3 regions of the Streptosporangium sp. NPDC023963 genome follow, and region 3 is predicted to be linked to each of the others. Evidence: predicted binding sites of a transcription regulator. Region 3 holds the regulator's gene; each other region holds the start of a gene.
The links. The regulator HrcA, encoded in region 3, represses chaperone genes, less so after heat shock. The targets are predictions, from matches to a motif close to TTGGCACTCTCNNNNNGAGAGTGCCAA.
Positions count from the first base shown of each region.

Region 1: the regulator HrcA is predicted to act here: its motif matches at 2,814-2,840, upstream of AB0F88_RS02670 (DNA starvation/stationary phase protection protein).
Region 2: the regulator HrcA is predicted to act here: its motif matches at 6,726-6,752, upstream of groES (co-chaperone GroES).

Region 1 is NZ_JBEZZK010000001.1:635,692-645,913, reverse strand. It holds gene AB0F88_RS02680 (VIT domain-containing protein) at 1-1,962, opposite strand, end outside; gene AB0F88_RS02675 (MerR family transcriptional regulator) at 1,959-2,804, opposite strand; gene AB0F88_RS02670 (DNA starvation/stationary phase protection protein) at 2,929-3,396, shown strand; gene AB0F88_RS02665 (class I SAM-dependent methyltransferase) at 3,515-4,387, opposite strand; gene AB0F88_RS02660 (nuclear transport factor 2 family protein) at 4,911-5,333, shown strand; gene AB0F88_RS02655 (hypothetical protein) at 5,830-7,074, shown strand; gene AB0F88_RS02650 (P-loop NTPase fold protein) at 7,153-10,222, opposite strand, start outside.
Region 2 is NZ_JBEZZK010000002.1:312,327-322,548, reverse strand. It holds gene guaB (IMP dehydrogenase) at 1-1,435, opposite strand, end outside; gene AB0F88_RS07615 (helix-turn-helix transcriptional regulator) at 1,907-2,917, shown strand; gene AB0F88_RS07610 (DUF5319 family protein) at 3,035-3,412, shown strand; gene AB0F88_RS07605 (anti-sigma-D factor RsdA) at 3,373-3,576, opposite strand; gene AB0F88_RS07600 (sigma-70 family RNA polymerase sigma factor) at 3,659-4,297, opposite strand; gene groL (chaperonin GroEL) at 4,612-6,234, opposite strand; gene groES (co-chaperone GroES) at 6,325-6,636, opposite strand; gene AB0F88_RS07585 (class I SAM-dependent methyltransferase) at 6,880-8,046, shown strand; gene AB0F88_RS07580 (hypothetical protein) at 8,286-9,575, shown strand; gene AB0F88_RS07575 (MarR family transcriptional regulator) at 9,645-10,222, opposite strand, start outside.
Region 3 is NZ_JBEZZK010000001.1:1,099,991-1,110,212, reverse strand. It holds gene AB0F88_RS04720 (hypothetical protein) at 394-1,014, shown strand; gene hemW (radical SAM family heme chaperone HemW) at 1,232-2,443, shown strand; gene AB0F88_RS04710 (DUF4870 domain-containing protein) at 2,468-3,139, opposite strand; gene AB0F88_RS04705 (DUF3097 domain-containing protein) at 3,173-3,997, opposite strand; gene AB0F88_RS04700 (hypothetical protein) at 4,056-4,805, opposite strand; gene hrcA (heat-inducible transcriptional repressor HrcA) at 4,988-6,001, shown strand; gene dnaJ (molecular chaperone DnaJ) at 6,016-7,158, shown strand; gene AB0F88_RS04685 (16S rRNA (uracil(1498)-N(3))-methyltransferase) at 7,297-8,028, shown strand; gene AB0F88_RS04680 (hypothetical protein) at 8,331-9,032, opposite strand; gene AB0F88_RS04675 (SigE family RNA polymerase sigma factor) at 9,029-9,508, opposite strand; gene AB0F88_RS04670 (histidine triad nucleotide-binding protein) at 9,793-10,143, shown strand.

The sequences.
Region 1 (10,222 bases), 460 kb from region 3:
CTTCGGCATGGAGCCGGGACGGGCCATCCCCGGAGGCGCCCCGGGGGCCGGCGGCGGGCTCGGGGCCGGGGCCGCGCTCTCGAAGGCCATCGAGGTCATCATCATCGGCGCGGCGGTGACCGGGCTCCCCCAGCCGCTGGGCAGCTCCACCGGCTGGATCACCCGGTGCCCCGGGCCGCCCTCGGCGACCACCTGCGTGTCGACCGCGACGAAGGCGGTGAACCGGCAGAGCACCCCGTACCTGAGCGAGGTCTCGACGATCTCGGCCTCCAGGGACCGGTCACCGGCCGCGTAGCGGTCCTCCAGGGCCCGCAGCCGCGCCCGCGCCCAGATCGCCCGTACGGCCGGATTGTCCACCGTCGACGCGCCGACCCTCCGCTCCCACGGCGAGCCGTCGGCGCCCAGGCCCCGCACGGTCAGCGCCCCGGCGGCCGTGCCGCGGTAGCGGCCCAGCACGGTGAGCGGGACGCCCGAGTAGATCGAGCCGACGTGGCTCACCGTCCCGGTGACCAGGTCGAGCCCGTCGGCCTTGAGGGACAGGTCGGTGACCAGGGGGGCGCCGATCCGGCGGTGGATGTGCTCCATCGCCTCGTCCAGCCGGTCCTCGGACTCGACCAGCTCGCACCTGCCCCCGCCGAGCCCGGCCAGCCTGCCCAGGAAACCGGCGTTGACCGCCCTGTCGATGCCGACCGTGTGCACCCGCACCCCGGCGAGCGCGGCGCCGAGCCGCTCCAGGATCTGGTCCTCGTTGCCGACCTGCCCGTCGGTGACGAGCACCAGCACCCGGTCCCCGGCGGAGTCGGCGAGCAGCGCGGCGGCCCGCTCCAGCGGCGACAGCATCTCGGTGCCGCCGCGCGCCTCCAGCCTGGCCAGGTGCTCCACGGCCCGGTAGCGGTTGCGGTCGGACGCCTCGGACAGTCCCTCGCCCAGCCCCTCCGGGTACTCCACGACGGTGTCGAAGGAGAGCACCGCGAACCGGTCGCCCGAGGTGAGCGTGTCGACGATGCGGGCGGCGGCGCGCCGGGCGGCCACCATCTTCCAGCCGGTCATGCTGCCCGAGCGGTCGAGCACCAGCACGACGTCCTTGGCCCCGGTCCCGGCGGGCGCCGGTTCGGGGACGACGGTCAGCGTGAACGTGCCCTCGCTCTCGCCGTCCCCGTCCGGGGCGAGCGCGAGGGAGGTGGAGGCGTCGAAGGCCAGACGCAGGATGAAGTCGCGGTCCAGCCGCTCACCCGGCTGGAGGCGGATCGTCGTGCTCTCCTCCCGGACCACGTGCAGGCTGGAGCGGACCTCGCGCAGCTCCAGGCCGGCGGGGTCGACGGAGACGGCCAGCGACAGCCGGACCGGGTCGGGGAAGCCGGGCAGCAGCACCGGCGGGGTGATGCGGGAGGCGTCGGGGACCGCGTCGGTGTCCGGGGCCCAGCCGTCGCCCGCGCGCTCGCCGTCCAGCGGGGTGCCCGGGATGTAACGGGGGGCGACGACCAGCGGGAAGCGGAAGGTGGCCGCGCCGTCCTCGTACGGGAGCGGCTGGTTCAGCGTGAGGTGCACGGTGACCCGCTCGCCCGGCACGATGTTGCCGACCCTCATGGTGAAGACGTCCGGCCGGTCCTCCTCGGCGATCGCGGCCCGCTTCCCCTGGGAGATCGCCTGGTCGTAGTCGGCCCTGGCCTGGCCGCGCTCCTTGAGCACGCCCTCGATGACCCGGCCGTCGGCCTCCATCCTGAAGGCGGTCACGGCGGCCCGGTCGGGCAGCGGGAAGACGTACGTCGCCTCAAGGGCCACGTCGTGCGGGTTGCGGAAGCCCTGGACCACCTCGACCCCGGCACTCAGGCCGGACACGGCGGCGGTCACGTCCACGCTCTCCAGCGGCAGGTTGCCGCGCTCGGTGGCGAGCGCCCCCATCCCGGCGTCGGGGACGGGCAGGCACTCCTCCGGCGGCAGTGTGGTGATCGAAGTGGTCATGCGTGAATTCCTTCCGGAGGTGTGAGGCCGCGTTCGCGAAGGAGCGACAGGAGCCCCTCCGAGGCGGCGGCGATCTCGGCGAGGTCCTCGGGTGAGGGGGCGTGCCCGCCCGTGTCGAGCATCAGCGTCACGCCGTTCGCGAGCCGTACGCCGTGGACGATCACGGCTTGCGCGGCGGGCGTCGCCGGGATTTCCGGGGCGGGCGGCGCCGGGGGAGGGGGAGTTCCGCCGGGTGGGTTCTGAGCCGGCGGGACCGTGACGGAGGAGGGCGTGCCGGGGAAGGGCGTGCCGGACGGAACAGGGGGCGGCGGGGCTTCGCCGGAGGACGCCGGAGACGGCTTCGGCGGAGCGGAGCCGGTGACCGCCGAGGCTGCGGCCGCCGGGGCTGTGGCCGCCGGGGAGGCGGGTGCCGGGGAGGCGGAAGGGCCGGCCCAGAAACGCGGGCGCGCCGCCCGGGGGGAGCCGGTCTCGGCCGGAGACGCGGGCGGGTGCCCGGGGACGGGTTCCGGCGCGTTTTCCGGCGTGTTCCCCGGCGAGGGCTCGGGGAGCCGGGCGATCGACTCCAGGGTCTGGTCGGTGGCCCCGGCCAGCTCGGCCTGGATCTCGGCGATGGTCCGGCCGTCGGACTGGCGCCGCTTGACGGCGACGATCTGGAGCAGGTGGCGCCTGCCGTACATGGCCACGCGGCCCCGGCGGGCAGACGGGGGGTCGAGGAGACCGATCGTCGAATACCAGCGGATGAGGCGTTCGTTGGGCATGTCCCTGACCCGCCCGTTGAGCTGGGCGGTGGGGGCCAGCGCCGCGGATGCCCGCTCGGCCAGTTCACCGATGGTCCATTCCATGCCTCGATAGTGACACTGTAATCATGACAGTGTCAACATGATGGCCGGAATAGGGAAGTGGATAGATGGGTACGGACATTTCGTAGCAAAGGGGAAACTAAGCTCGAAACAGGGGGAACGCTTCATGTCCGCGATCACCAGCCCACTCACGCCAGAAGACAAGAAGACCATTGCCGTCGTGCTCCAGGGGGCTCTCGTCGACCTGATCGACCTTTCGCTCTTGACCAAGCAGGCCCACTGGAACGTGATCGGCCACAACTTCCGGTCGCTGCACCTGCAGCTCGACAAGATCGTCTCGTCGGCCCGGAAGCACGCGGACACCGTCGCCGAGCGCGCGGTGGCCCTCGGGTGCAACCCCGACGGCCGGGCCTCCACGCTCACGAGCACCAGCGAGGTGCCGCAGCTGGAGTCGGGCTACCTCAACGACGGCAAGGTCGTGGCCGCCATGACGGACATCCTCGGGTCCATCATCCGCCGGATGCGTGAGCGCATCGAGGCCGCCGAGCAGCCCGACCTGGTCACCCAGGACCTCCTCATCGAGATCACGCAGGACCTGGAGAAGCACCACTGGATGATCGAGGCACAGCGCTAGATCGTCTTCCGAGGCACCCCGGCCCGTGAGGGCCGGGGTGCCTTCCGCGTGAGTTCCGGTCAGATGGATGGGCCCGGTCGCGCCGCAGGATCACTTCGGAGGGATCGAACACGTCCTTCTAACGCTGAAAGTGCCACAACAGCATCGACGGCGTTCCGGCGATGGCCGCGTGCGCCGCCTCGGGCGCCAGGTCACACAGGGCCCACGGCCATACCTCCCACGGCTCCAGGACATCGGTCCGCTCGCCGGGCTTCTCCGGCGGGTGCCGTGGCTCCTCGCAGCGCCGTACCCGGAGCCCGGCCGCCAGCGCGGCTCGCAGGTAGTCACCGACCAGGTGGCGGTAGGTGGCCACCCTTCCCGGCCGGCCGTCGGGCAGCCGTACGGGCGGGACCACTCCCCGAGCCACGCCCTCGGGATGGATGTCGGTGATCACCAGGTGCCCACCGGGCCGCAACACCCGCGCGAACTCGGCCAGCACCGGGTCCAGGGCGGGCACATGTGTCAACGCCAGCGAGCAGACCACCAGGTCGACGGACTCGCCGGGCACCGGCAGCGATGACAGGTCACCCAGTTGGAACTCCGCCTGCGGCACCCGCCGGCGCGCCCGCTCCAGCATGTCGGGTGAACTGTCCACGCCGCGCACCCGATGGCCGCGCCCTGCCAGATAGGCCGCGATCCTGCCGGTGCCGCACGCCGCGTCCAGCGCGTCGCCGGGCGGCAGCGCGTCGACCAGCTCCCTGATGAAGGGCTCGTCGGCGTCGAACGCGGCGTTGGGGGTGTCATAGGTCTGCGACCAGATCCGGTAACCGTCCACGGTGTCCACGCGGGCCACCTCGACAGCGGCGCAGGCAAGGGAGTCGTCGTCGAGGAACTCGCGGATCTCGGTCAGGCGCGCCTCGACGAACGCGCGGTCGTGCTCGCCGGTGTAGGCCCGCATCAGGGCGATGCCCTCAAGTCCGAGCACGTACGCCAAAGGATGCTCGTAGATCACCGCGACACGCTAACGGCGGCTGCCGCGAGGAGGCCACCGGATTTCGAACCGGACGGGCACGCGCTGGATGCGCCAGGCTTCCAGGGCCTGAACTCCTCAGGAGCCGCCGTCCCGAGCACGCTCTGGAACGCCGGGAGAGGATGATCGCGTTCCCGTGGCGCTACGGGGCGGGGACCTTCCTGTCGCCGTCCCCTAGCTAGACCAGGTCGGAGTGAGCGGTCCGAGGCGACTCCTGCAGGCCAGAGCGATGGTCTGTTCAGAGAAGCCTGCGTTCGATACCATCCGGGCGCACCAGCACGCCACCGGCGCGCTCCGCATCCCACGCGACACCCGGGCCGAGTGGGAGGCGTTCGTCGGCGGCGTCAAGGACGGCGAGTTTGATTTCCCCGCCCGTTGACCGTACCGGCCGCCGAGTGGCACGGCCGGGCAGTGAGGCGATTCGCCTTGCCCCCCGGCCTCTGCGGGTCCCGTCATACCTCGGTGGTAATCGACGGGCGGCGCCCGGAACCTAGAGGCTTGTGGCATGAGTGATGAAACCCGTGACATCGTGGAAGAGTTGCTGCGCCGGATGGCCGAGGGCGATCACGGCCGTACGGCGGAGTTGTTCGCCGAGCCGGTCGACTGGCGGCTCGCCTGGCCCGCCGAGGGGCATCCGGCGGTGCCGTGGATTCGCCCCCGGTCCGGCCGGGCCGACGTGGCGGACCATTTCCGGTCGCTGGAGGCCCACCACGTGCCCGAACTGAACGGCACGTCGGTGGCGCGGATCCTGGTCGACGGCTCGGACGCCGTCGTGCTCGGGGAGATCGCGCAGACGGTGCGGGACGGCGGGACCTCGTACACCTCACCGTTCGCGTTGCACCTCACCGTCGAGGACGGGCTCGTCACCCGCTTCCACATCTACGAGGACAGCCTCACGGTCGCGCGGGCCCTCAGCGCTCAAATGTGATCGCGAAGGGTCCCTTCCGTCGTGGTGTCGAGGAATCGTGGTGTCGAGGAAAGGGCTCACGCTGCCCGTCAGGCACCACCCTCTTCCGAGATCCTTGGTTTTCCGGAGATTCGCCCTCCGGGTGACGCCCGGAACCGGATCCGCGCCCGGCCGCCCGGGGCGAGACTCCCGACGGCCGGACGAGGATCCGAACAAGGGCGTCGATACCGTGCCGCACGCTGTTTTGACGGAAACCCTCATGTAAAAAATTGCTCGGCATTCCGCCTATAGGCTTCCGTTTCGTGCCGAAACGATCATCGATTCTCTGGGGAGCGGCGATTCTGGCCGCCCTGGTTCCCCGAATCCATCTCTGGATCAGGACGATGGTGCCCGGCATGGGGGTGCCGGGGGTGGCGTCTGGTTCTCGTCCAGCCGCTGCGAGGGGCGCCGGATCGACCAATGGCTGAACGAGCTGCTCGACCCGGTCTGGGATTTCCCTCTCCTGTGGTTCGAATCCGTGCCGCTGATCGTCCTCGCCTGGGGGAGCCGGTCTCTGAGCGGGCGGGCCGGACATCCCAGGATCGGCCGGATCCTGGGGCGCCTCGCCGCCCTGGTGATGATCGTTCGGTATCTCCCGTCCCTGTTACTGCTCATGATCGACAGGTCCGTCGATCCCGGATGCGCGGTTCTCTGGGGGCTGGGGCTGACGAGCTGGGGTGTCACGAAGGATCTCTGTGGCCTTGTCGCCGCGATCCTCGTGCTCCTCGCGGTCCGTGCCTCCCGTACTCCGGGAACTCCGGGAACTCCGGGAAACGGTCTCGCCCGTACGGCGATCGCGGTGCCGCTGGTGGTCGTGGTGCTCCTCGGCGTGGGGGGCGACGCCGCGCGGGGGAAGGTGAGCGACGCGTCGGCGCTCGACTGCGCCGGATTCGGCGACGGTACGGTCTCGGGGCTGGACAAGAGCGAGAAGGAGTTCCTGTGCCGGATCCGGGACGACTACAGGTGGGGCATCTCGGCGCTGGAGGACATGCCCGACCGTGATCTTCTCGCGTACGGTCGCGGGCTGTGCGACCTGGCGGTGCGCCACGGAGGAGGCGACGTCGACGCGCCCGCCGTGGCGGAGGCGATCGGCGAACTGCACAGCCACTCGCTGGCGGGGGCGCTGAGCCTGCTGTGTCCCAAGGTGGCCGAGGTGCAGCAGGAGAAGGGGCGACGGGCGCAGGAGGAGAGTGACGCCTACTTCGCGGCGGCGGAGAGGAGCTGCGCCGCCCATCCCCGGCACCGGCCGAGGATCACACCGGTACGGCAGGTCCGCGAGACCGTGTGGACGGAGTTCTGGGAGATCCACGCCTGGGACGAGGAGAACGAGGGCGCCGAGGTCGACGGCCGGGTGGCCGACCTGGTGGGCAGTGAGCCCGGCGCGCTGGCCATCTGGGCGGCGGACGAGATCGGCCACGCGTGCGTGACGGGGGAGTCCTACCGGCGCCGCCCGCCGGTGGAGACCCGGGGCTGGGAGCAGGTCGTCGAGGTCGGCTATCGGAGCGGCGACGGGGTCCTGTCCATCGTCGACGGTGAGGGCGGACGGCTTCCCGACCTCGCGGCCGGAGGCCCGGGGGACTACCGGGTCCGGGTCCACGTCCGGGGGCGCGAGGCCGTACGGGAGAACTTCGACGTTCCCGACGGCACCGTCCAATTGCTGATCATGGTGTTCCCCGGAAAGGAGAGGGAGCCCAGGATCTACCGGGACTCCCTGTCGTCCTGAGCTCGGAGGAGATGCCTGGGTTCGGAGGAACTGGCCGGGCTCGAAGGAGATACCTGAGCCCGCAGGAGATGCCCGAGCTCAGAGGAGATAGCGGGCGAGGTCGGCGATGGGGTGCGGTCCGGAGAGCAGGTCGCGCAGGGAGTCCAGGTGGGTGCCGCCCGAGGTGTGGTGGGCGATGAGGCCGGTGTCGTGGACGGCCCGCTCCCAGCCCCCGTCGTCGTTCGCGGCCTCCTCCAGCCGCCGCAGCACGCTCGCCCCGTCCGTCTCCCCGGCCAGCAGCGTCAGCAGGTGCGGCCACTGGACGGCGAGCGCCGCGAGCTTGGCGACCTCGCCGTCCGAGGCGGGGGCCGCCCCGGCGAGGGCGCGGCGGTAGGTCAGGAACGAGTAGAAGCGGAACACGTTCACGTACCGCTTGATCTCGCGCGGGTTGAAGAACGTCAGGGCCGGGAGCACGAACTCGATCGCCCGGTAGGCGTTCTCGTCGCTGTAGAGGTCGTCGAAGACCCGGTCGGCGGCCTCCCGGGTCGCCGCGCAGAGACCGCCGACGGCGTCGGAGCACTCGATGCCCAGGGCGTCCTGTGCCAGCCGCGCCGCCTCGTCGAGGGTCGTCGTGGTCGGGCACAGCGCCCAGATGGCGTCCTGCAGCCGGCTCACCTGCACCGGGTCCGGCGGTTCCGCCGCCCGCGCTCCTGGCTCGGGCGTCTCCACCGGTGTACGCGGCCCGAATCCCTGCAGCTCCATCGTCGCCCGCAGCCCGAGCCCCGGTATCGCCACCGGCGTTCGCAGCCTGGGTCTCCGTGGGGCCACCGGTGCCCGCAGTCCCGGCACGGCCGCTCCCGGTGGCGTGGCGGTGCCGGGCGAGCCCGGTGTGACCGCGCCGAGCGGGGAGGGCCGTGCGGGAGGCAGGGGACCGCGCGAACGCGGCCCGGCCGGATCCGGTGGCGGGTCGAGCCGTTCCAGGGCGGCTGGGGGACCCGCCGGACGCGGTCCGGCCGGATTCGGTGTCCGTGTGGTGTCCGGGTCCCGCGGCCACGGGGTCTCCGTGTCCGGGGGAACGGTGGGAAGATCCGCGTGTGGATCGGGAGCGCCCGCGCGTACGTCGGGATCCCCCGGGGGGACGGTCGCGGGCCGCGCCAGGCCGGACACGCCCAGCAGGGCCCGTACGAAGGCGGGCAGCCGGTCGGCGTCGTCCAGCAGCGGCACGCTCAGCGGGAGCTGCACGATCTTCTCCAGGAACCGCCAGCCCAGGCCGGAGCGCCCGCCGCCCGGCAGCGTCCCGGCCAGCTCCGGGTAGGCCGCCTCGACGTGCGCCACGACCACCTCCGGTTCCATGGCCAGCACGAACACGCAGTTGGGGAACTCCCCGGCGAGGAAGAGGTTGATCGCCTCGATGACCTGCGCCACCGTTCCCGGCGAGCAGCGGTCCAGGTCGTCCACGAACACCACCAGCGGGCGCTCCCCGGTGGCGACGAGGTCGAGGACCTGCCGCATGTCGGTCTGCACCAGGTGCAGGAAGCCGGTCCTGGACCGGTACCCGGGGGCGGTCGCGACCTCGTTGACGAACCCGTCGGCCGCGCCGGGGCCGAGCAGGTCGGGTTGGGTGACCAGGCCGCGGAACGCGTTGTCCGCCGACTCCCCGAAGAACCGCGCCAGCCGTACGGCGCCCGCCCCCACCACCAGCGCCGACCCGGCGGAGCCGACGGCCGCGGCGGCGTTCCCCAGGAAGGCGCCGAGTGCGGGCAGCAGCGCGGCGGCGGCCAGGAGCGCCCCGGTGAGGACGACGGTGGCGACCAGGCCGAGGGCCACCGGCGCCAGGCGGGTCATCGCCAGGTGGTAGGCGCGCCTGCGGACCGCCTCCCGGTCGATCCTGGACAGGTTCAGCTCCAGCCAGAACCGTTCCCGCTCGGCGCGGGGCAGCCGCCGGGTGACCTGGGTGATGATCTCGTGGGCCAGCCCGGCCCAGACCTGCTCGCCGCTCTGGTACATCCACGGGTTGAACCAGACCGTGGGCCGCCAGTCCGCCCGCCGCAGCGGGAGCGGGCCCGGTTCGGCCCGCCCGGCGCTCTCCCGGGGGCGCCGTCCCGTCCTGGCGAGCACCTCGGCGTTGGTCAGCGTCCGCTCCGCGCGGGAACCGGGCAGGTGGATCGGGGCGGGGTCGTCCCCGGCGGCCCCGGGATCCAGCAGGTCCTGGATCATCCGCATCAGCGAGGTCTTGCCCGCGCCCCAGGGGCCCTTGACGCCGATCGTGAGCGGGGGCCGGGTCTCGGGGTGGCGGACGAACGCGGCGATGGCCTCGGCGTAGACCCGGTGCCCGAGCTGGTCCTCGGTGGTCCACCGGTCGGCGGTGAGCCTGGCCCTGGGCCGTACCGTCCGCAGCCCGGCCCGGCGGCGGCGCAGCAGCGCCGAGGTCTGCGCCCGCTCGGCCGCCGACAGCCGCGAGTGGCCGAAGGTCCGCACGTCCGGGTGGACGAACGTGGTCGTCTCGCCCAGCAGGCCCCACTGCCTCAGCTCGGCGGCGTCGCCGAGGATCTCGTCGATCGGCTCGCCCTCGTCGAGCAGGGCCGCCCTGCGCAGGATCTCCCTGGCGGGCTCGCTCAGATGGAGCTCGTAGACCCGCCGGACGATCTCGACCCCGCAGGCGGGCGGGGCGTGGTCGCCGAGCCGCGCCAGGACGCGGGCGAAGGCGGCGTGCGGCACGGCGGCGGTGTCCCTCGCCGGGGTGATGGCGACCCCCGCGACGGCCCCGTACGAGATCAGGATGGGCGTGCGGGCGGCCGAGACCGCCGCGTAGCGGGCGAGCGCGTAGGCGTGCAGGTCCCCGACGCTGATCGTCCCGTCCCCGTCGAGGTCGGCGGCCCGCGTCGTGAGGCCCTCCGCGATGACGTCGGTCAGCGTGCGCACCGGGCCGGGTACCGTCTCGTCGAGCCTCAGCGTGAGGGTGAGGGCCGCCGCGGCCACCCTCGGCTCCCCGGCCACGGCGAGCTGCCTGACCGGTTCGGCGGAGCCGTCCAGGGCGCTCCAGCCGAAGTCGACGATCATCAGCACGGCGGCCGCCAGCGACTCGCCGACCTGCCGCCCGAACGCGCCGATCATCGATCCCAGCTGTCCCGAGGTCCAGCCGCCGTCGGCGGGCAGCCGGATCACCAGC
Region 2 (10,222 bases), on a different contig from region 3:
GCGGGTGGCTCTCCTTGAGGCCCGCCGCCGTGATCGGCATCAGCTCGCACCGCACGTGCATGTCGGCGACCGTGCGGCACCCGGCGTACCACATGCCCTGGCGCAGGCCGCCGATGAGCTGGTGGGCCACCGCGGCGACCGGGCCGCGGTAGGGGACCTGCCCCTCGATGCCCTCGGGGATGAACTTGTCCTCGTTGCCGACGTCGCCCTGGGCGTAGCGGTCCTTGCTGAAGGAGGCGCCGCCGCGCTCGCGGTTGCGGACCGCGCCGAGCGAGCCCATGCCCCGGTACGACTTGAACTGCTTGCCGTTGATGAAGATCAGCTCACCCGGGGACTCCTCGCAGCCCGCCAGGAGGGAACCGAGCATGACCGTGTCGGCCCCGGCCGCGATGGCCTTGACGATGTCGCCCGAATACTGCAGGCCGCCGTCGCCGATCACCGGGACCCCGGCGGGGCCGGCGGCCAGCGAGGCCTCGTGGATCGCCGTCACCTGCGGGGCGCCGACACCGGCGACCACGCGGGTGGTGCAGATGGAGCCGGGCCCGACACCGACCTTGACCGCGTCGACCCCGGCGTCGACCAGCATCTGGGCGCCCGCGCGGGTGGCGATGTTGCCGCCGATCACGTCGACCCGGCTGTTGGACTTGATCTTGGCGATCATGTCGGCGAGGCCCTTGGAGTGGCCGTGCGCGACGTCCACCACGATCACGTCGACCCCGGCCTCGATCAGCGCGATCGCCCGCTTCTCCGCGTCGCCGCCGACGCCGACGGCCGCCCCCACGACGAGCCGGCCGTCGGCGTCCTTGGTGGCGAGGGGATACTGCTCGCTCTTGGTGAAGTCCTTGACGGTGATGAGCCCGCGCAGCCGCCCCCCGGCGTCGACCAGCGGAAGCTTCTCGATCTTGTTCTGCTTGAGCAGGGCGAACGCGTCGTCGGTGGAGACCCCGACCGGCGCGGTGACCAGCGGCATCGGGGTCATGACCTCGCGCACCGGACGGTTCTCGTCGGTCTCGAAGCGCATGTCGCGGTTGGTGACGATGCCGACGAGCACGCCGGTCTCGTCGGTCACCGGGACGCCGGAGATCCGGTACGTCGCGCAGAGGCGCTCGACGTCGGCCAGCGTCTCGTCCGGGGAGCAGGTGACCGGGTTGGTGACCATCCCGGCCTCGGAGCGCTTGACGAGGTCGGCCTGCTGGGCCTGGTCCTCGATCGACAGGTTGCGGTGCAGGACGCCGATGCCGCCCTGGCGGGCCATCGCCACCGCCATGCGGGCCTCGGTCACCGTGTCCATCGCCGCGGAGACCAGCGGGATCCGCAGGGTGATGCCCCGCGACAGCCGCGTGGTGGTGTCGGCCTGCCCCGGCTGCAGGTCCGAATACGCGGGAACCAGCAACACGTCGTCGAACGTGAGCCCCGGCTCGGTGAACTTGGCCATCTGCGATCCTCCTGCCGCGGCGCTCTCATGACGGGGAAAGGCGCCGACCCCCGGGTCACAGTTTAGAGTCTGGCGCCGAAGCCGGTGGACCCGGGGGAAAAGGCGGGGCGCAGAACCCGGGGAGAGGCGGGCCCCGGGGGGCCCGGAGGAAGGACGGGCCCCCGGAGGACCCGGGAAAAGCGGGGGACCGAGCGGTCGGTGACCCGCTCGGTCCCCCGGATCACCGGCATCGGCGCGGAGATGCCTTGACGCCAACCGGACCCCCCTCCGCATCCGGCTGGCGGCGTGATCCGCGCCTTCGCCGACGCTGCGTCAAGAGTGCGTCACGATGCGTTCGTCTCGCAATGTCCAAACGTGCAATTGCACGAAGCTGCACACGGCGGCATACCGGTAGGAGCAACGCCCGGACAGGGACGATTCGCCGGGTTATTCTCGCCAGACCCTCGTGTCACTTGCAGGAGTCCCTCGCCGATGAGTACCGACACACCCACACTGCCCGACCCGCTGGAGAGCCTGGGGCTCACTCCGGCCCAGACGGCCCTGTACAACGCGGTCCTGCGCCTGCACCGCGCCACCTGCGCCGAGCTCGCCCAGGCCACCAACCGCTCGCCCGAGCCTCTCGGCCACGAGCTGGCCACCCTGGTGCGGCTGGGCGTGGTCGACGAGCAGGGGGGCGAATACCTGGCCCGCCACCCGGCCGCGGCCCTCGGCCATCTGATCGCGGAGCGGCTGGACCGGCTGGCCGCCGAGAGCCGCCGGATCGACACCGTGCTCGGCTCGATCCGCGGCTTCATCCACCAGTACGACGCCGGCCGCGACTACCAGACCGGCCAGTTCCCGGTGGACCTGGTCGGAGGCGCCGACGAGCTCTACGAGAGCGTGATCGGCATGGCGGTCCAGGCCCCGCCGCTGAGGCTGCTGTCGAGCATCCCCGACCGGCGGACGATGAGCGACTTCGCGCACCGCTACGCCGACCAGTGGATCGGCGCCCAGCGCGCCGGCCTGCTCGCCTGCCGGGTCACCATCCCGGTGCACACCCTGGAGATCCCCGGCCTGCGCGACAAGCTGGACCAGTTCGAGCGGGCGGGGGCCGAGGTGCGCACCCTCGACACGGTGCCCAGCTGGTTCCTCGTCGCGGGGGGCGACGCCGCGGGCATGCCCGCCCAGTGGGGCGGCGCGCTCGCCGAGAACGCCTACAACTTCCACCTGGTCAGGGCTCCGGTCGTGGTGGCCGCGCTGCGCTCGCTCTTCGAGGAGCTGTGGGCCCGCGGGGCCCGCCTGCCCGGGACCCACCGCGACGACGGGGTGGTCCGGGTGCTGCGGCTGGCCGGTCAGGGTGTCCCCGACGAGATGATCGCCCGGCAGCTGGGCGTCTCGGTCCGCACGGTGCGCGCCAGGTTCGCCGACGCCATGGCCGAACTGGGGGCGCAGTCCCGGTTCCAGGCGGGGGTGGAGGCCTCCCGGCGCGGCTGGCTCGTCTAGGCCCTCTCGCCCCGGGGTGCCGAGGGCCCGAGCCTCTGACCTGCCCGTACCGCCCCGGAGCGTCCTACTCGTGCAGTTCGGAACCTGTCTGTCACATCCAGGCCATAAGGTGGGATCGTGCTCGACGATGTCCCTCGCGATCCGTTCGCGGATGACCCCGACGACCCGGCGGCGGCGCTGGGCGATCCCGACGATCCCGAGCCGCTGACGACGGACGAGCGCGACGAGGCCATGACCGACCTCGCCGACGTGGAGGTCTTCCGCTCGTTGCTGGAGCCCCAGGGCGTGCTCGGCCTGGTGCTCGACTGCCCCGAATGCGGGGAGCAGCACTACTTCGACTGGGAGCTGCTGCGCGGCAACCTGCGCCAGATGATCGAGAACGGCCAGCCCCAGGTGCACGAGCCCGCCTACCAGCCCAACCCCACCGACTACGTGAGCTGGGAATACGCCCGTGGTTACGTGGACGGCGTGATCGACACCGAGGAACACCGCTGATCCACGTCGTCGATCAGGGCCGCCAGCAGGGCGACCGCGGCGTCTGAGCCGGAGACGGGCCTCCTGCCGGAGAGCGCCTCCAGGAGTTCGTCGGTCTCGGCGACCGCCGGGTCCTCGTCCGGCCCGTATCTCCGAGCCGGACGTCGCGGATGAACCGTTGTCATGATCGTTCTCGCTCCGGGTCGTCGCGAGCCCCGCCCCGCGGTTCGGGCCTTCGCTCGCGCCCCCTGCTCGACGGCTCCGCGATCAAGCTATCGACTCCAGCTCCGCCATCGCTCGTAGCCGGGCCAGCGCCCTGTGCTGGGCCACACGAACCGCACCTGGTGACATGCCAAGTACATTACCGGTCTCCTCGGCGGAAAGGCCCGACACCACTCGAAGCATGAGCAGCTCGCGCTGGTTGTCCGGCAGCCTCGACAGCAGCCGGCGGGCGTGTTCGGCCTCGATGTAACGCACCACGGTCTCCTCCGGCCCCGGACCCTCGTCGGGCCCGTCAGGAAGGTCCTGGGTGGGCACGGCGGATCGTACGGAGCTGCGCAGCGCGTCGGCCACCTTGTGAGACGCGATGCCGAAGACGAAGGACGCGAACGGGCGTCCCATGTCGCGGTAGCGGGGCAGTGCGGACAGCACCGCTATGCATACTTCCTGGGCCACGTCGTCCGCGATGTGATACTGACCGGAAACCCGGCCCAGACGACCACGGCAATATCGGACGACCATCGGCCGCAGTTGCGCGATCAGAGATTCGATCGCGGTGCGATCCCCCTGAACGGCGAGGCTCGTCAGATCCTTGAGATCATCCCTGTGGGCGACCCCATCAGACCTCGTCGCAAGCCTCACCCCATTTTTGGCGTCGGCGACGCATCCCTCGGTCACGTTAGGCATGATGCCCGCCCTGGTAGTGACTGTCGTCATCGCAAACGGCTACGGATTGGTCACATTGAGGCGGAGATAACGGCGCGTAATCGAACGGCGACCGCAACGACTACAGAATGTGCAAATATTCCATTCGATTGCCAAATACGTCGGCTATTCGCTAGAACCGCGTTTGGTCTTCTGTCCGGCACGACGCTTGAGATCGTTTTTCGGTTTACCGCGAAACGCGAACGGCTCGCGCCTCCGGGGAGACGCGAGCCGTTCGGAACCGATGATCGGCCGAGGGCCGACCGGGGGTCGTCCAGTGACCGATCAGTGACCGATCAGTGGCCGTGACCGTGGCCGTGACCCTGGCCGGCGGCGGCCGGGGCCTCCTCCTCGGGCTTGTCCACCACGAGGGCCTCGGTCGTCAGCAGCATGCCGGCGATGGAGGCGGCGTTCTGGACGGCCGAGCGGGTGACCTTGACCGGGTCGATGACGCCCTGGGCGATCAGGTCGCCGTACTCGCCGGTGGCGGCGTTGAAGCCCTGGCCGACGGGCAGCTCGGTGACCTTCGCCGTCACGACGTAGCCCTCGAGACCGGCGTTCTCCGCGATCCAGCGGGCCGGCTCGACGAGCGCCTTGCGGACGATGGAGACACCGGTCGCCTCGTCGCCGGTCAGGCCCAGGTCGTCGAGGACCTTGGAGACGTGGATGAGCGCGGAGCCACCGCCGGAGACGATGCCCTCCTCGATCGCCGCGCGCGTCGCCGAGATGGCGTCCTCCAGGCGGTGCTTCTTCTCCTTGAGCTCCACCTCGGTGGCCGCGCCGACCTTGAGCACGCAGACGCCGCCGGAGAGCTTGGCGAGGCGCTCCTGGAGCTTCTCGCGGTCCCAGTCGGAGTCGGACTGCTCGATGGCGAGCTTGATCTCCTTGACGCGGTCGGCGATCGCCGCGGCCTCACCGGCACCGTCGACGACGGTGGTGGAGTCCTTGGTGATGACGACGCGCCGGGCGGTGCCCAGCACCTCCAGGCCGACGTGCTCCAGCTTGAGGCCGATCTCCTCGCTGACGACCTGGCCACCGGTGAGGATGGCGATGTCCTGCAGCATGGCCTTGCGGCGGTCGCCGAAGCCCGGAGCCTTGACGGCGACGGAGGTGAAGGTGCCACGGATCTTGTTCGTGACGAGGACCGCGAGAGCCTCGCCCTCGACGTCCTCGGCGATGACCAGCAGGGCCTTCTTCGTCTGCGCGATCTTCTCGAGCAGCGGCAGGAAGTCCGAGACCGAGCCGATCTTGCCCTGGGTGATCAGGATGTAGGGGTCCTCCAGGATCGCCTCCATGCGCTCCTGGTCGGTCACCATGTAGGGCGACAGGTAACCCTTGTCGAACTGGAGGCCCTCGGTGAACTCGAGCTCCAGGCCCATGCTGTTGGACTCTTCGACGGTGATGACACCGTCCTTGCCCACCTTGTCGAACGCCTCGGCGATCAGCTCGCCGATCCTGGCGTCCTGCGCGGAGATCGTCGCGACGTTCGCGATCTCCTTCTTGTCCTCGACCGGGCGGGCCGACTCGATCAGCCGGTCGCTGACGGCCTTGGCCGCGATGTCGATGCCGCGCTTGAGGGAGAGCGGCTGCGCTCCGGCGGCCACGTTGCGCAGGCCCTCGCGGACCATGGCCTGGGCCAGGACGGTCGCGGTGGTGGTGCCGTCACCGGCGACGTCGTTGGTCTTGGTCGCCACTTCCTTGGCCAGCTGGGCGCCCAGGTTCTCGTACGGCGTCTCCAGCTCGACCTCGCGGGCGATGGTGACACCGTCGTTGGTGATGGTGGGCGCACCGAACTTCTTGTCGATGACGACATTGCGGCCACGCGGGCCCAGCGTCACCTTGACCGCGTCCGCGAGAGCGTTCACGCCGCGCTCGAGAGCTCGGCGCGCGTCCTCCTCGAACGACAGGATCTTCGGCATGACAATCCTCTCTATAAGTACGTCGGCGCATCAAAGCCCCGGGCGCTCTCGCGACCCGGGGCTCGATACGTCATCTTTGTGAAGCGAGAACTACTTCTCGATGATGGCGAGCACGTCACGAGCGGAGAGCACGAGATACTCCTCGCCGTTGTACTTCACCTCGGTGCCGCCGTACTTGCTGTAGAGGACCACGTCGCCCTCCTTGACGTCGAGCGGAATCCGCTTCTCGCCGTCCTCATCCCAGTTGCCGGGGCCCACCGCGAGGACCTTGCCCTCTTGCGGCTTCTCCTTGGCGGTGTCCGGGATGACCAGACCGGAAGCGGTGGTCTGCTCGGCCTCAAGCGGCTGGACCACAATGCGGTCGCCGAGCGGCTTAACGGGAACCTTGGTGGCGGTCGTCACGTCGGACCTCCCCTTCAGATTTGAATGATCTAGAAGAGGCGACCAGCGGTCTGCCGTCGCGGGTGTCAGACCTGCCTCGTCGCATGTATTTGGCACTCTCACCGGGAGAGTGCCAATACGGAACAGTATGCAAGGTGGCCTTGACAGTCAACACGAAGCACCTCTTCTGCGCTTCACGCGAACGTCAAGCCAGGTGGAAGCCCCTCGCGAAGCCCTACGGCCGAGGCGGTAGCGTCGGCTGGTGTGAATCTCGACGCATTCCGGGAACTCCTGACCCCGCGCGGCCAGGAGGCCCTGGGCGCGGCGGCCGGGATCGCCGGCGACGACCCGGTGGCGGCGGTGACCAGGCTGAGGAAGACCTACGACGCGGACCTGACCTCGGCGGCGTTCACGCAGGCCACGCTCCGGCTGCGCGCCAGGGAGAAGTTCGGGGCCGACGCCGATCTCATGTACTTCACCCGGACGGGCCTGGAGCAGGCCACCCGCCGGGAGGTCGCCGACCATCGGGCGCGGCGCGTCCCCGCGGGCTCGCGGGTCGCCGACGTCTGCTGCGGCATCGGCGGCGACCTCCTCGCCCTGGCCAGGGCCGGGTGCTCGGTCGAGGCCGTCGACGCCGACCCGCTCACCGCGGCGATCGCCCAGGCCAACGCGGACGCCCTGGGCTTCGGCGACCGGGTCTCGGTCCGCGCCGCCGACGCCTCCACCCTGGACCCGGCCGCCTTCGACGTCCTGTTCGCCGACCCGGCGCGCCGTACGGCGCGGGGCAGGACCTTCGACCCGATGGGCTACTCGCCGCCCTGGCCCGCCGTGCTGGAGATGGTGGCCCGGGCCGGGGCCGCCTGCCTGAAGGTCGCCCCCGGGATCCCGTACGAGTTCGTCCCCGAGGGCGCGGAGGCCGAGTGGGTCTCGTACAAGGGCGACGTCAAGGAGGCCGTGATCTGGTGCGGCGCGCTGGCGGGCGGGACGGCGCGCAGGGCGACGATCCTGCCGTCGGGCGACACGATGACGCCCGATCCCGCCCTCGGCGATCCCGCCACCGGCCCCGCCGGCCGCTACATCTACGAGCCGGACGGCGCGGCGATCCGCGCCCACCTGGTGGCGGAGATCGCCGCGTCGGTCGGCGGGCGCCTGCTCGACCCGCAGATCGCCTACATCACCGGCGACGCCGCGACGCCGACGCCGTGGGCGTCCCGGTACGAGGTCCACGAGACGCTGCCGTTCTCGCTCAAGCGGCTGCGGGCGGCGCTCCGCGAGCGCGGCGCGGGCAATGTGACGATCAAGAAGCGCGGCTCCGCGGTGGACGTCGACCGCCTCAGGAAAGAGCTCCGGCTTTCCGGTGAGGAATCCGCGGTCGTCATTCTCACCCGAATCGGCGACCGGCCATTCGCCTTCGTGTGCGGCCCCGGCTGACCGGCCGGATCGAACCCGTTCGACCAGCCGCAGTAAGCACTGTTTGACCAGCCAAAATAGTCAATTCTTCCAGCCAACCGGCAATTCCTCTCTTTTAATCTCGCTGCCGGAAAACCTTGATCCAGAGGCTAAGGTTGCCAGGCGGGAGTTCTCTCTCGCCTGCGGTTTCATATCGTTCATCGGCAAATCCCATCAAATCCAACCGCGCGGCTGAGCGTCGGCGAGTGAAGGAGCTCTCGGTGGATCACTCCGACCACACCCTGCTCCAGGCAGGCAGCCAGACCGCCATCTCCGACCGGATGCGCGAGCTCCTCGCCCGCGCGGCGCAGGACCACGTCTACGAGCAGCGGACCCAGGGCGCGGTGCTCGACGAGATCCGGCAGCGCCTGGAGGGCATGGAGTGGCTGCTGCGCGAGGTCAGGGAGCGCGAGATCGGCGGGCTGAACGGCACGCTGGAGTCCGTCCACGGGCGCCTGGACGACATCGCCGCCAAACCGCCCTCCTGGGCCGAGGGCCTGGCCCAGCACGTCGAGGCGGTGCGTGACCACGTCGACGCCGTCGGCGAGCGGGTCGACTCCCTCGGCCGCCGGGTCGAGACCGTCCGCGACCGGGTCACCCCCCTCGGCGAGCTGCCGAGCCTGTGGACCGACCTCGGCACCGTGGGCGAGAGCGTGGACGAGGCGCTCACCCGCCTGCGGGCGATCTCGGAGGGCACCCTGGGCCTCGACGAGCAGGTGCGGCAGCTGGCCGAGCACCTCGGCAGGCTCCAGGCCGACATGGGCATCGCGGCGCACCGGTTCGGCCGCCTGGACAGGGCCCTGGCCGACCTCTCCCAGCGCACCGGGCGTATCGAGGCGGGGATGCTCGACCTGTCGGCGAGCCTCCAGCAGGCCGTCGGCACCGCCGCCGACCGGATGCTGGCCGCCGTCGAGCAGGTCAACGGCAAGGTGGACCTGGTGAGCGGCAGGGTCGAGCAGGTGGGTGCCAGGGTCGACCTGGTCGTGCCCAGGATCGACGAGCGCGCCGCCGCCGTCGAGAACCGCATCGACAGCCGCATCGACCGGCTGGACGGCCATCGCATGGCGGCCGGTGGCCGCTTCGACACCCTCGACGAGCGCCTCGACGACATCGAGGGCCGCCTCACCGGCCGGATGGACGTCATCGACTCCCGGCTGTCCACGCTGGACGGGCACGCGGAGAAGTCCGCCGAGCGCCTGGAGAGCCTGGACGAGCGCCTGGAGGTCCTGCCCGCCGTCCTCGGCGTCGGCGCGCTCATCGGCGTTCAGACCGACGAGCAGCGCGAGCGCTTCGACTCCCTGGACGAGCGCGTCATCCGGGCCGAGGCCGCGCTGGCCCCGCTGGCCGAGACGCTTCGCGCCCTGCCCGACCGCGACCAGCTCTCCGAGGCGCTGAGCGAGACCGTGGAGCCCGCGCACACCGACCTCACCCGCCGCCTGGGCGCCCTGGAGGAGACCATGCTGGCCCTCGCCGAGGCGCTGCTCCGCCCCACCAGGGCCGACCAGGACTGACCTGCGGGCGGGCCTCGCCTCGGTCGCGCCCCGCCCCCACCGGCCGGCCCGGGTCCCGTACGGACGCCGTCAGCCGTCGCGCGCGACATCGGCCGGGTGACCCTCCAGGCCCTCCACGACCCTCGCCTCGGGGCACAGGTTGTTCCTGACCACGGAGAGCAGGGTCAACAGCTCGTCGGTCTGCTCGGCCGTCAGCCCCTGGGTCATCCGGCGGTGCATCTCGGCGAGGACCCGGTCCACCTCGGGGCGGAGCGCGTGCCCCCTGGGCGTGACGTCGACGATGCTGATCCGCCGGTTGGCGGGATCGGGCCTGCGGCTGACGAACCCGCTGCGCTCCAGACGCTGCAGGGTCTTGGTCATGGTGGAGACGTCGATGCCGACGATTCTCGCCAGGCCGTTCTGCGACTGGGGGCCGTTGTCCCACAGGGCGCCCATCACACGCTCCTGGCCCGGGTAGAGGTCGATCTCCCCGAGGAGGCTGGCCAGCAGCACGCGGTGGCCGCGAGTCGCGTTGGCCATCAGGCAGTTGAGATCGCTGTCGTACTCACCGCAGCCCGGGGCGGCGCCGCGCGCCCCGGCCGGGTCCCCGTCCGCGGCGCTCTCACGGGCCGCGGCGCGCTCGCCGGTCGCGTCGCGCTCTTCGTCGA
Region 3 (10,222 bases):
TGACCGGTGGACGGCGGGATGCTTCGGCTAACTTGGTAAGGCATGGAGCAGCAGGCGTTCTGCAACCGATGTGGCACCCCTGTGAGCGGGCTGTCGCGATGCCCCAGGTGCGGGGCGTCGACGGGGGGTCGACCTCCGCTGGATCAGTCCTCACCGGCCCGGTTTCCACCGGCTCAACCCTCGCGGGACGTTCCCGCGGGCGGGACCAGGGTCCCGCCGGAAGAGTGGCGGCAGGACCCCGCCGACTGGCAGCAGCATCTCCCCCCGGACGAGCGTCCCCTCCAGCGGGACGATCGGCCCTGGCGACCCCCTGCGGGGGACCGGGCTCCGGCACCGCCGCCGGACCGTGGCCGGGACCGGACGCCCCGCGGGGACCGCAAGGTCTGGCCACTGGTGGCGACGGCCACGGTCCTCGCGATGTCGCTGGCCACCGCGGGGTCCTTCTGGCTCACCCCGCGGGACGGCGGGACGTCCGTGGCGGGCGGCGTCCGGGCGGCGACGACCGGCGACCGGGCGGAGGCCGAGGCCGGGGCACCCCCGGCGGGGCGCGCTCCCCAGGGGCCCCAGGACGCCGAGACCCAGGCCAGGGTCCTCGACGCCCTGCTCGCCGACAGCGGCGGCTCCAGATCGGGTCTCGGCTCGGCCCTCGACCAGCTGCGTTCCTGCGAGGGCACCGCCACCGGGCTCGCCACGCTCCAGCGGATCACCGCCGCCCGCCGCGAGCAGGTGGTCCAGGTCGACGCGCTGGGCACCGGCGAGCTCGACGGCGGCGACGCGGTCAAGGCGCGCCTCACCAGGGCCCTGAACGCCTCGTTCAACGCCGACGAGGCGTTCCTCGCCTGGGCGACCCGCCAGGAGGCCGGGTGCAGCCGCGCCTGGAGCGGCGACGACGACTACCGGCGCGGTCTCGCCTTCTCCGGCGAGGCGACCACCGCCAAACGGGCCTTTCTGAAGCTGTGGAACCCCCTCGCCCGGCGGTACGGCCTGCCGGTGCGGGACGAGCACGAGATCTGACGCCCGGGAGGGCCGCGGGAGGCGATCCGGCGGAGCGCGGTTCCCGCCCGCGGCGCGGGGGCCGGGGCGATCGGACAGGCCCGCGGGGCCGGGGTCCTCCGCCGGCGTCCCTGAGCTCCGAGCCGTCCGGCGTCCCCGAGCCTCGAGCCGTCAGCCGTCCCTGAGCCCCGGATCCCCGGCGTACCGGGCATCGCGGAGGAGGCGGCAGACTTGGGGCGTGCCATCCACACTTCCCGACGGGGACCCCGCGCCCGCCTCGGGCGAGCTCCCGGAGAGCGCGCTCGCCGGGCTCGGCGAGCGCCCCTTCGGTTTCTACGTCCACGTCCCCTTCTGCGTGACCCGGTGTGGTTACTGTGACTTCAACACCTACACGGCGTCCGAGCTCGGTCCCGGCGCGTCGCAGAAGGACTACGCGGACACCGCCGTCGACGAGGTGCGGCGGGCGCGGGCCAATCTCGGCGCCGCGCACCTCCCCGTCGAGACCGTCTTCTTCGGCGGGGGAACCCCCACCCTGCTCCCCGCCGGAGACCTCGTACGGATCCTGCGGGCGATCGAGGAGGAGTTCGGGCTCGCCCCCGGCGCCGAGGTGAGCACCGAGGCCAACCCCGAGTCGGTGGATCCCGCCTACCTGGCGGAGTTGCGCGCCGGCGGGTTCAACCGGATGAGCTTCGGGATGCAGAGCGCCCGCGAGCACGTGCTCCAGGTGCTGGACCGCCGCCACACCCCCGGCCGCCCCGCGCGGGCCGTGCGGGAGGCGAGGGAGGCGGGGTTCGACCACGTCAACCTCGACCTGATCTACAGCACGCCCGGGGAGAGCGACGACGACTGGCGCGCGTCGCTGGCCGCGGCGATCGAGGCGGGCCCCGACCACGTCTCCGCGTACTCGCTGATCGTCGAGGACGGGACGAGGCTGGCCGCCAGGATCAGGCGCGGTGAGCTCCCGATGCCCGACGACGACGTGGCCGCCGACCGTTACCTGATCGCCGACGCCATGCTGGCCGAGGCGGGGTTCGAGTGGTACGAGGTGTCCAACTGGGCGACCTCGGAGGCCGGACGCTGCCGGCACAACCTGCTCTACTGGACCGGCGGCGACTGGTGGGGCGTCGGCCCCGGGGCGCACAGCCACGTCGGCGGCACCCGCTGGTGGAACGTCAAGCATCCCGCCGCCTACGCTCAGCGCCTGGCCGCGGGCACCTCGCCCGCGCACGCGCGCGAGGTGCTGGGCCCTCAGGACCGGGCGGTGGAACGGCTGATGCTGGAGCTGCGGCTCGCCCGGGGCTTCCCGCTCGAGGAGCTGGAACGTCCCCCGGTGGTCGCCCGCGCGCTGGCCGACGGCCTGCTGGAGGTGGAGCCGTTCAAGGCGGGCCGCGCGGTGCTCACCCTGCGCGGCCGCCTGCTGGCCGACGCCCTGGTCCGCGACCTCACCTGAGGCTCCGCCCCGGGTCCGGACAGGTTAGCTGACGAAGCGGATGTTCATCGGATAGCGGTATCTCTCTCCCCGGTTGGCCGCCACCGCGGCGACGATCGTCATGATGATCGACGCGACCCAGAGGAAGAACATCAGCACGAAACCGATGAGCACGAACGCCAGGACCCAGGAGACGAAGTAGACGATCAGCACCGTGAGCTGGAAATTGAGCGCCTCGGCGGCCTGGTCGCGCACGTAGGGCGACTCGTTCTTCTTCGCCAGATAGAGCACCAGCGGCCCGACGAAGGAGGTCAGCAGCCCCAGCAGGTGGGCGAGCATCGACATGGTGGTGTCGTCGCTGCCGGGCCGCGGGCCGTACGTGCCCGGCGGGGCCTGGTAGCCGTATCCCTGTGCCGCGCCGTACGGGCCGTACTGGGGGTGTCCGGGCTGGTGGCCGCCCGCGGGGCCGCTCTGGTAGCCGCCCGCGTCGTACGGGGAGGTAGGCGGCGGGTAGCCCCCGTACCCCTGACTCGGCTGTCCGTAGCCCTGGCCGGGTTGCCCGTATCCCTGATTCGGCTGTCCGTAGCCCTGGCCGGGTTGCCCGTAGCCCTGGCCGGGGGGCGGGGCGCTCTGGCCCGGCCACGTGTGGCCGGGCGGGGGCTCGCCGATGCGCCGCGTCCGGTCGTCGCCCGGCGGGTCCTCGGGGTTCTCGCTCATGTCCCCTCCTGATGGGGTGACGGCCCTGACGGGTCAGACGGCTTGGCCGTCCTCGCCGGGAACCGTCACGAAGTCGATCAGCTCCTCGACGGGGCCGAGGAGTTCGGGCTCCAGATCGGCATATGTCGTGACCGATCCGAGAATGTGGCGCCATGCGGCGCCGGGCTCCACGTTCCAGCCCAGCGCGGCGATGACGCCCTCCTTCCAGGGCACGCCGCGCGGCACCGACGGCCAGGAAGGGATCTTCAGCACGTGCGGCCTGACCGCCTGCCAGACGTCCACGAACGGATGCCCGACGATCAGCACGTGCGGGGAGGAGACCTGTGCGGCGATCCGGCTCTCCTTGGAACCGGGGACCAGGTGGTCGACGAGCACGCCCAGCCGCCGCCCCGGCCCCGGGCCGAACTCCTCGACGATCGAGGGCAGGTGGTCGACCCCCTCCAGGTATTCCACGACCACCCCCTCGACCCGCAGGTCGTGCCCCCAGACCTTCTCCACGAGCGCGGCGTCGTGCACGCCCTCCACGTAGATCCGGCTCTCCTTGGCGACCTGCGCCCGCAGGCCCTCCACCGCGATGGAACCCGACGCGCTCCGCCGGGGACCGCGCGGTGCCGCGACGGGCCGTACGAGCGTCACCACCTTGCCCTCCAGGAGGAACGCGGCCGGCTCCAGCGGGAACACCCGCCGGCGCCCGAAGCGGTCCTCCAGGGTGACGGCCTCCTTGTCGCAGGCCACCACGGCGCCGCAGAAGCCGCCGTCGGCGTCCTCGACGACCAGGTCGAGCTCCGCGGGCACCTGGGGGATCGTCCCCCTGCGCGGGCGCCGCCAGTCTCCCGCCAGAACGTCACGCTCGTACATCACCGACCGCCCACCCTCTCTCGCCGGGGATCAGGTGGGACGCTAGCAAACGCCGCCGTCACCTGCCGTAGGGTCCCGGCTGTCCCCACTGTCCCACCGGCATCGCGGCGGCCCGGCGCTTGCGGGCGTTGCTCCGCTTCACCAGTACGACGATCGTCACGACGATGGCGAGCAGGATCCCGACGCCGGGGATCACGAACAGGGCGACCACCCCGCCCACCAGCGATTCGGCGGCGAGTTCCTTGCCCACGCCGAACCTGGTGCCCTCGGCGGGCTCGGCGGAACACTGGACCTGGTAGTCGCCCGCCTGGTCCACGCCGACCCGCAGGCCCATCTCCCAGGTGACGCCGTCGGACCCGGCGACGGTCTGCTGGAGGTCCGGCTTCTGCAGCCTGGGGGTGCCCGTGCCGCCCTTCAGCGTGCACTCGAACTTGGTGGGCCCGCCCGTGGCGACGTAGATCGCCGGCTTGTCCGCCGGGTCGATCGTGACCGTCGTGGCCTGGCCGGGAGCGAAGGTCTGCGTCGGGGCCGCGTCGGTGACCACGCCGATGAGGCCGCCGGCGAAGCCGCCGATGCCGACGATGATGCTGACCAGGGCGAGCAGCCAGACACCGACGATCCACCCGATGCCGGGCTTGATCTTCCCGGCGGGGGGCGGCGGTCCCTGCGGGGCGCCGTAACCGGGAGGCGCGTAACCGTACGAAGGGGGCTGCTGGCCGTACTGCTGCTGGCCATACGGCTGCTGGGGGCCGCCGTGACCGGGGCCGCGGGAGGCGTCACCCGGATAAGAACCGAAATCGTTGGACATGCCCGAATTCTGGTGGGTGCCGCTTGGATCGCGATAGCAGTTGACTTGACAACGGCTTGCCGTCATCATCCGCGGCTCTTGCTTATCGCGCCTTCCGCACCGGGGCCGTACACTTGGCACTCGGGAACACAGAGTGCCAAACCTCGTGTTTCCCTCTGAACGCAGGCAGGGAGGTGACCACGTTGGTCGACGACCGCAAGCTCGCCGTGCTCCGCGCCATCGTCGAGGACTACGTGTCCACCAACGAACCGGTGGGTTCGAAAGCCCTCGCGGACCGGCACAACCTGGGGGTGTCCCCGGCGACGATCCGCAACGACATGGCGGTGCTGGAGGAGCAGGGCTACATCGCCCAGCCCCACACCAGCGCAGGCCGGGTGCCCACCGACAAGGGCTACCGGCTCTTCGTCGACCGCCTCTCGCAGGTGAAACCCCTGTCGAGCGCGGAACGCAAGGCCATCGAGAGCTTCCTCGCGGGCGCGGTGGACATCGACGACGTCGTCATGCGGACGGTGCGGCTGCTCGCCCAGCTCACCCGGCAGGTCGCCGTGGTTCAGTACCCGACGCTGACCCACTCGACGGTCAGGCACGTCGAGCTGGTGCCGCTGAGCGAGCGCCGGCTGATGTTCGTGCTCATCACCAACACCGGCAGGGTCGAGCAGCGCGTGGTCGAGCTGCCCAACGTCGTCGACGAGCAGCGCGTGGCCCATCTGCGCGCGATGCTCAACGCCTCCCTCGACGGGTGCGGGCTCACCAGCGTCCCCGACAAGGTCGCCGACCTGCCGGAGCGGCTGCCCCCGGAAGACCGGCCGCTCGCTGCCACTATCCTGTCAGTGCTGCTGGAGTCCCTGGTGGACCGGCACGACGAGAAGATCGTTTTTGCCGGAGCCGCCAACCTCGCGGGAGCCGACTTCACCGTCGGGCTCCGCGACGTGCTGGAGGCTCTGGAAGAGCAGGTCGTGCTCATGCGCCTGCTCGGTGAGACCTCCGACCTTTCGGCGCTGACCGTGCGGATCGGCTCGGAGAACCCCTACACCGGACTCCAGGGCACGTCCATCGTCGCCGCCGGATACGGTTCTGGGGACAAGCAACTGGCCCGGCTCGGTGTGCTGGGCCCGACGCGAATGGACTACCCGGTCACGATGGGCGCGGTGCGCGCGGTGGCACGCTACGTCAGCCAGATCCTGGCTGCATCATAAGAGGTCAACGAAAAGTGGCTAAGAGCGACTACTACGGCACCCTCGGGGTGCGCCGCGACGCCAGTGCGGAAGAGATCAAGAAGGCGTACCGGCGCCTGGCGCGCGAGCTGCATCCCGACGTCAACCCCGACCCCGAGACCCAGGAACGCTTCAAGGAGATCACGCAGGCCTACGAGGTCCTGTCCGACTCCAGCAAGCGGCAGATGTACGACATGGGTGCCGACCCGTTCGCCTCGGGCGGCGGCGCGGGGGCCGGGGGCTTCGGTGCCGGCTTCCCGTTCAGCGACATCATGGACGCCTTCTTCGGCGCGGCGGGTGGCGGCGGTGGCCGCGGTCCCCGCTCCCGTGCCCGGCGCGGGCGCAACGCCACCATCCGGGTCGAGCTCGACCTGCGCGAGTCGGGCTTCGGCACGACCCGCGAGCTGGTCGTCGACACCGCCGTGGTCTGTGAGGTCTGCACGGGCTCGGGCGCCGCGGCCGGCACCCACCCCGACACCTGTGACATGTGTCACGGCCGGGGTGAGGTGTCCCAGGTCACCCGGTCCTTCCTCGGCCAGGTGATGACCTCCCGCCCCTGCCCCCAGTGCGGCGGCTTCGGGTCGATCATCCGCAACCCCTGCCAGGAGTGCTCCGGCGACGGCCGGGTCCGCACCCGGCGGACCATCAAGGTCCGCATCCCGGCCGGCGTCGAGGACGGCACCCACATCCAGCTCGCCGGCGAGGGCGAGATCGGCCCGGGCGGAGGCCCGCCCGGCGACCTGTTCCTGGAGATCGTCGAGCGCCCCCACGAGATCTTCGAGAGGCGCGGAGACGACCTGCACTGCACCGTGCAGATCCCGATGACCGCGGCCGCGCTCGGCACCATCCTGACCATGGAGACGCTCGACGGCGCCGAGGATCTCGACATCCGTCCCGGCACGCAGTCGGGGCAGACGATCCCGCTCTACGGGCGGGGCGTGCAGCGCCTGAACGAGACCGGCCGCGGCGACCTGCTGATCCACGTGAACGTGGAGACCCCCGCCCGCCTCGACGCCGAGCAGGAGGAGCTGCTGAAGGAGCTCGCCAGGCTCCGCGGCGAGGAGCGCCCGCCGGGCAAGTTCGCCCCCGGGCAGCAGAGCTTCTTCTCCCGCCTGCGAGACGCCTTCAATGGCCGCTGACCCGGCCCGAGCCCGGTCGCGCCGCGGCCGGGCTCACCTCCGGCCGGAGCGTCCCGCCGCGGCCGTCCCGGGGTCGTGTCACCCGGGCCGGGCCGGCTCCGGGGCGTGGCGTCCCGGCCCGTCCGGCTCCGATGGCCCATGACCGTCCCGGTCTTCCTGGCCGAACCCGCCGACCTGGCCAGGCCGGAGTTCGTCTTCGGCGGTCCCGAGGGGCGCCACGCGGCGGCCGTACGGCGGCTGCGGGCGGGGGAGCGGCTCGACCTGACCGACGGGGCGGGCTCCGTCGCCGAGTGCGTGGTGACCGAGGCGGGCAGGGACTCGCTCCGGGTCGAGGTGCTGCGCCGCCACGACGTGCCCGTGCCGTCGCCGCGCCTGGTCGTGGTCCAGGGCCTGCCCAAGGGCGACCGGGGCGAGCTGGCCGTGGAGATGATGACCGAGGCGGGGGTCGATGTGATCGTCCCCTGGGCCGCGTCCAGGTGTGTCACCCAGTGGAAGGGCGAGCGGGCGGCCAAGGCGCTGGCCCGCTGGCGGTCCACGGCACGCGAGGCGGGCAAGCAGTCGCGCCGTTTCCATTTGCCGGAGGTGACGGAGCTCGCGTCCACCGCGAAGGTCGCCGGCCTGCTGTCGGCCGCGGCGCTGGGTGTGGTGCTGCACGAGGAGGCCGCCGCCCCGCTGTCCGGCCTGCCCCTTCCGGCCGGCGGCGACATCGTCGTGGTGGTCGGCCCCGAGGGCGGGGTCTCGGGCGAGGAGATCGCCGCGTTCCGTGAGGCCAAGGCGGTACCGGCGCTGCTCGGGCCGACGGTGCTGCGCACCTCGACCGCCGGGGTCGTCGCGGCGGCGGTGCTCCAGACGCGCAGTGGCCGCTGGTGACATCCCGCCGGGGTGCGGCCGGTCGCTCCTCGGCGGTCGCCGGTCCCGGCGAATCCGTGTCATAAGGCCCCGGGAAGCGTGAGGCGCCGGGAAGCGTGAGGCGCCGGGAAGCGTGAGGCCCCGGGAGGCGTGAGGCCCGGGAGGATGAGGCGCCGGGAAGCGTGAGCTCCGGAAAGCGGTGTCGTGAGGCCCCGGGAGGCGTGAGACCACCGGGAGGGGTCCGTGAGGCCCCGGGAACCCGCCCCCCGCGAGCGGGTGACGAGGAGAGAACCGGTCAGGGTCCGCCGTGACCGGTCACCGCGCTAGCTCTGGGTGGGGATCGGGATCGGGGTGCTCGCCTCCGTCGGCATGGGGGGCGAGGCGTCGCCCGAGGGCGCGCACTCGTCGGGCGAGCACGGGCTCTCCGAGGGAATCGGCCTCGTCTTCGCCGGCGTCGGTGTCGCCTCGATCTCCTCGCACCTCCTGAAGACCCCGCTGGGCTCGACGGTGGGGCTGTCGAGGGGGGTGGGGCAGGTGGGCGTCGGTGTCGGCGTCGGCCTGGGAGCCGTCGTCGCCGGGTTGGGCCTGGAGGTGGGCCGCGTGCTGGGCGCCGCGCTCCTGGACGGTGCGGGCCTCGGCGAGAGCATGGTGGCGCCGGGCTCCGACCTGCTGGCGGCCGGAAGCGGGGCGGGGTCGGACGGCGGCTGCGAGGAGGGCGCCGGGGGGCGTGAGGTGGCGGACCCGTCGACGGGAGGGGTCGACTCGGCGAACTTGATCCACTCGACCCTCACCTGGCGGCCCACCTCCTCGCGGAACTGGGGAACCACCATGACGACGGTCGCCGCGACGAGGACCGCGCCGGCGACGGAGGCCCCGGCGCGCCACCACACCAGCCGGCGGATCCCGCGCCGCTCGATGCGTCCGCGGATCACCTCCAGCCCGTCCGGGGAGGGAACGACCGAGTTCGCCTCCGCGCTGAGCGCGCGGCGAAGCAGCTCGCCGTACTCATCCGGGGAGTCGGTCATGACAGTTGCTCCAGTGAGGTTCGTAGGGCGGCCATGCCGCGAGCCGTGTGGCTCTTGACCGCGCCTTTGCTGATGCCCATCGCATGGGCGATCTGCGCCTCGGACAGGTCTCCGTAGTAGCGCAGCACCAGGGCCTCCCGCTGGCGTGCGGGCAGCCCGCGGAGCGCCTCGATGACGGCGGAACGCTCGAACTCGCCGATCGCCCCGTTCTCGGCGCTCGGCGCGTCGGGCATGCCCTTGGGCGCGTACTTCTCGACGACCGCCCGATGCCGAAGCACCGAACGTGATCGGTTGACGACCGACTGTCGCAGGTAGGCCAGTGCCTTGTCGGTGTCGCGCAGTCGACGCCAGGCGCCATGGATGGCGACGAACGCGTCCTGCACGACCTCCTCCGCGGTTGCCATGTCGCGGACGAGTAAGACGGCGAGACGGACAAGAGACCGATAGTGCGCGCTGTAGAGCGCGGTAACGGCCATGTCGGCATCCCATCCGACGGGCACCGCCCCGAGCGACCTGTCGGCCACGAGGGTCTCGGTGGTCACATCAGTGGGACGCTTGGCCTTCCCAGAGGGTTTACGCTCTTCCGGTTCATTAGGGGGCATGACCCAGTCGTGTCCTCGCCAGGCGGCCATATATTGCTGCGCGCAAAGGGCTGTCGTGGTTGAAGTTTTGCACACCCACCATATCCGGGCGGATCTTTGTTTGCGGACGGGAACCATCACCGATTCGCAACGTCCTCGGCGGTATGGTGCCTGTCATGGTGAGCGAAGCCGACTGCCTGTTCTGCAGGATCGTGGCCAAGGAGATTCCCGCGGAGATCGTCTACGAGACCGATCGCGCGCTGGCCTTCCGCGACGTCAATCCCCAGGCGCCGACCCACGTGCTGGTGATCCCCAAGGGTCACTACCGGGACGCGGCGGCCCTGGCCGCCGCCGACCACGGCCTGGCCGACGAGGTGATCAAGGCCGCGCACGAGGTCGCCCTGCGCGAGGGGGTCGCCGAGTCGGGCTACCGGCTGGTGTTCAACACCGGGCCCGGTGCCGGCCAGACCGTCTTCCACCTGCACGGACACGTGCTCGGCGGGCGCGGCCTGCAGTGGCCGCCCGGCTGAAAACCGGTAGGCGCGATCCCGGCGATCGCGGCTAGCATGGCGTTGAAGTTCCGCGCCTATATCTGGAGGCGAACAGGCC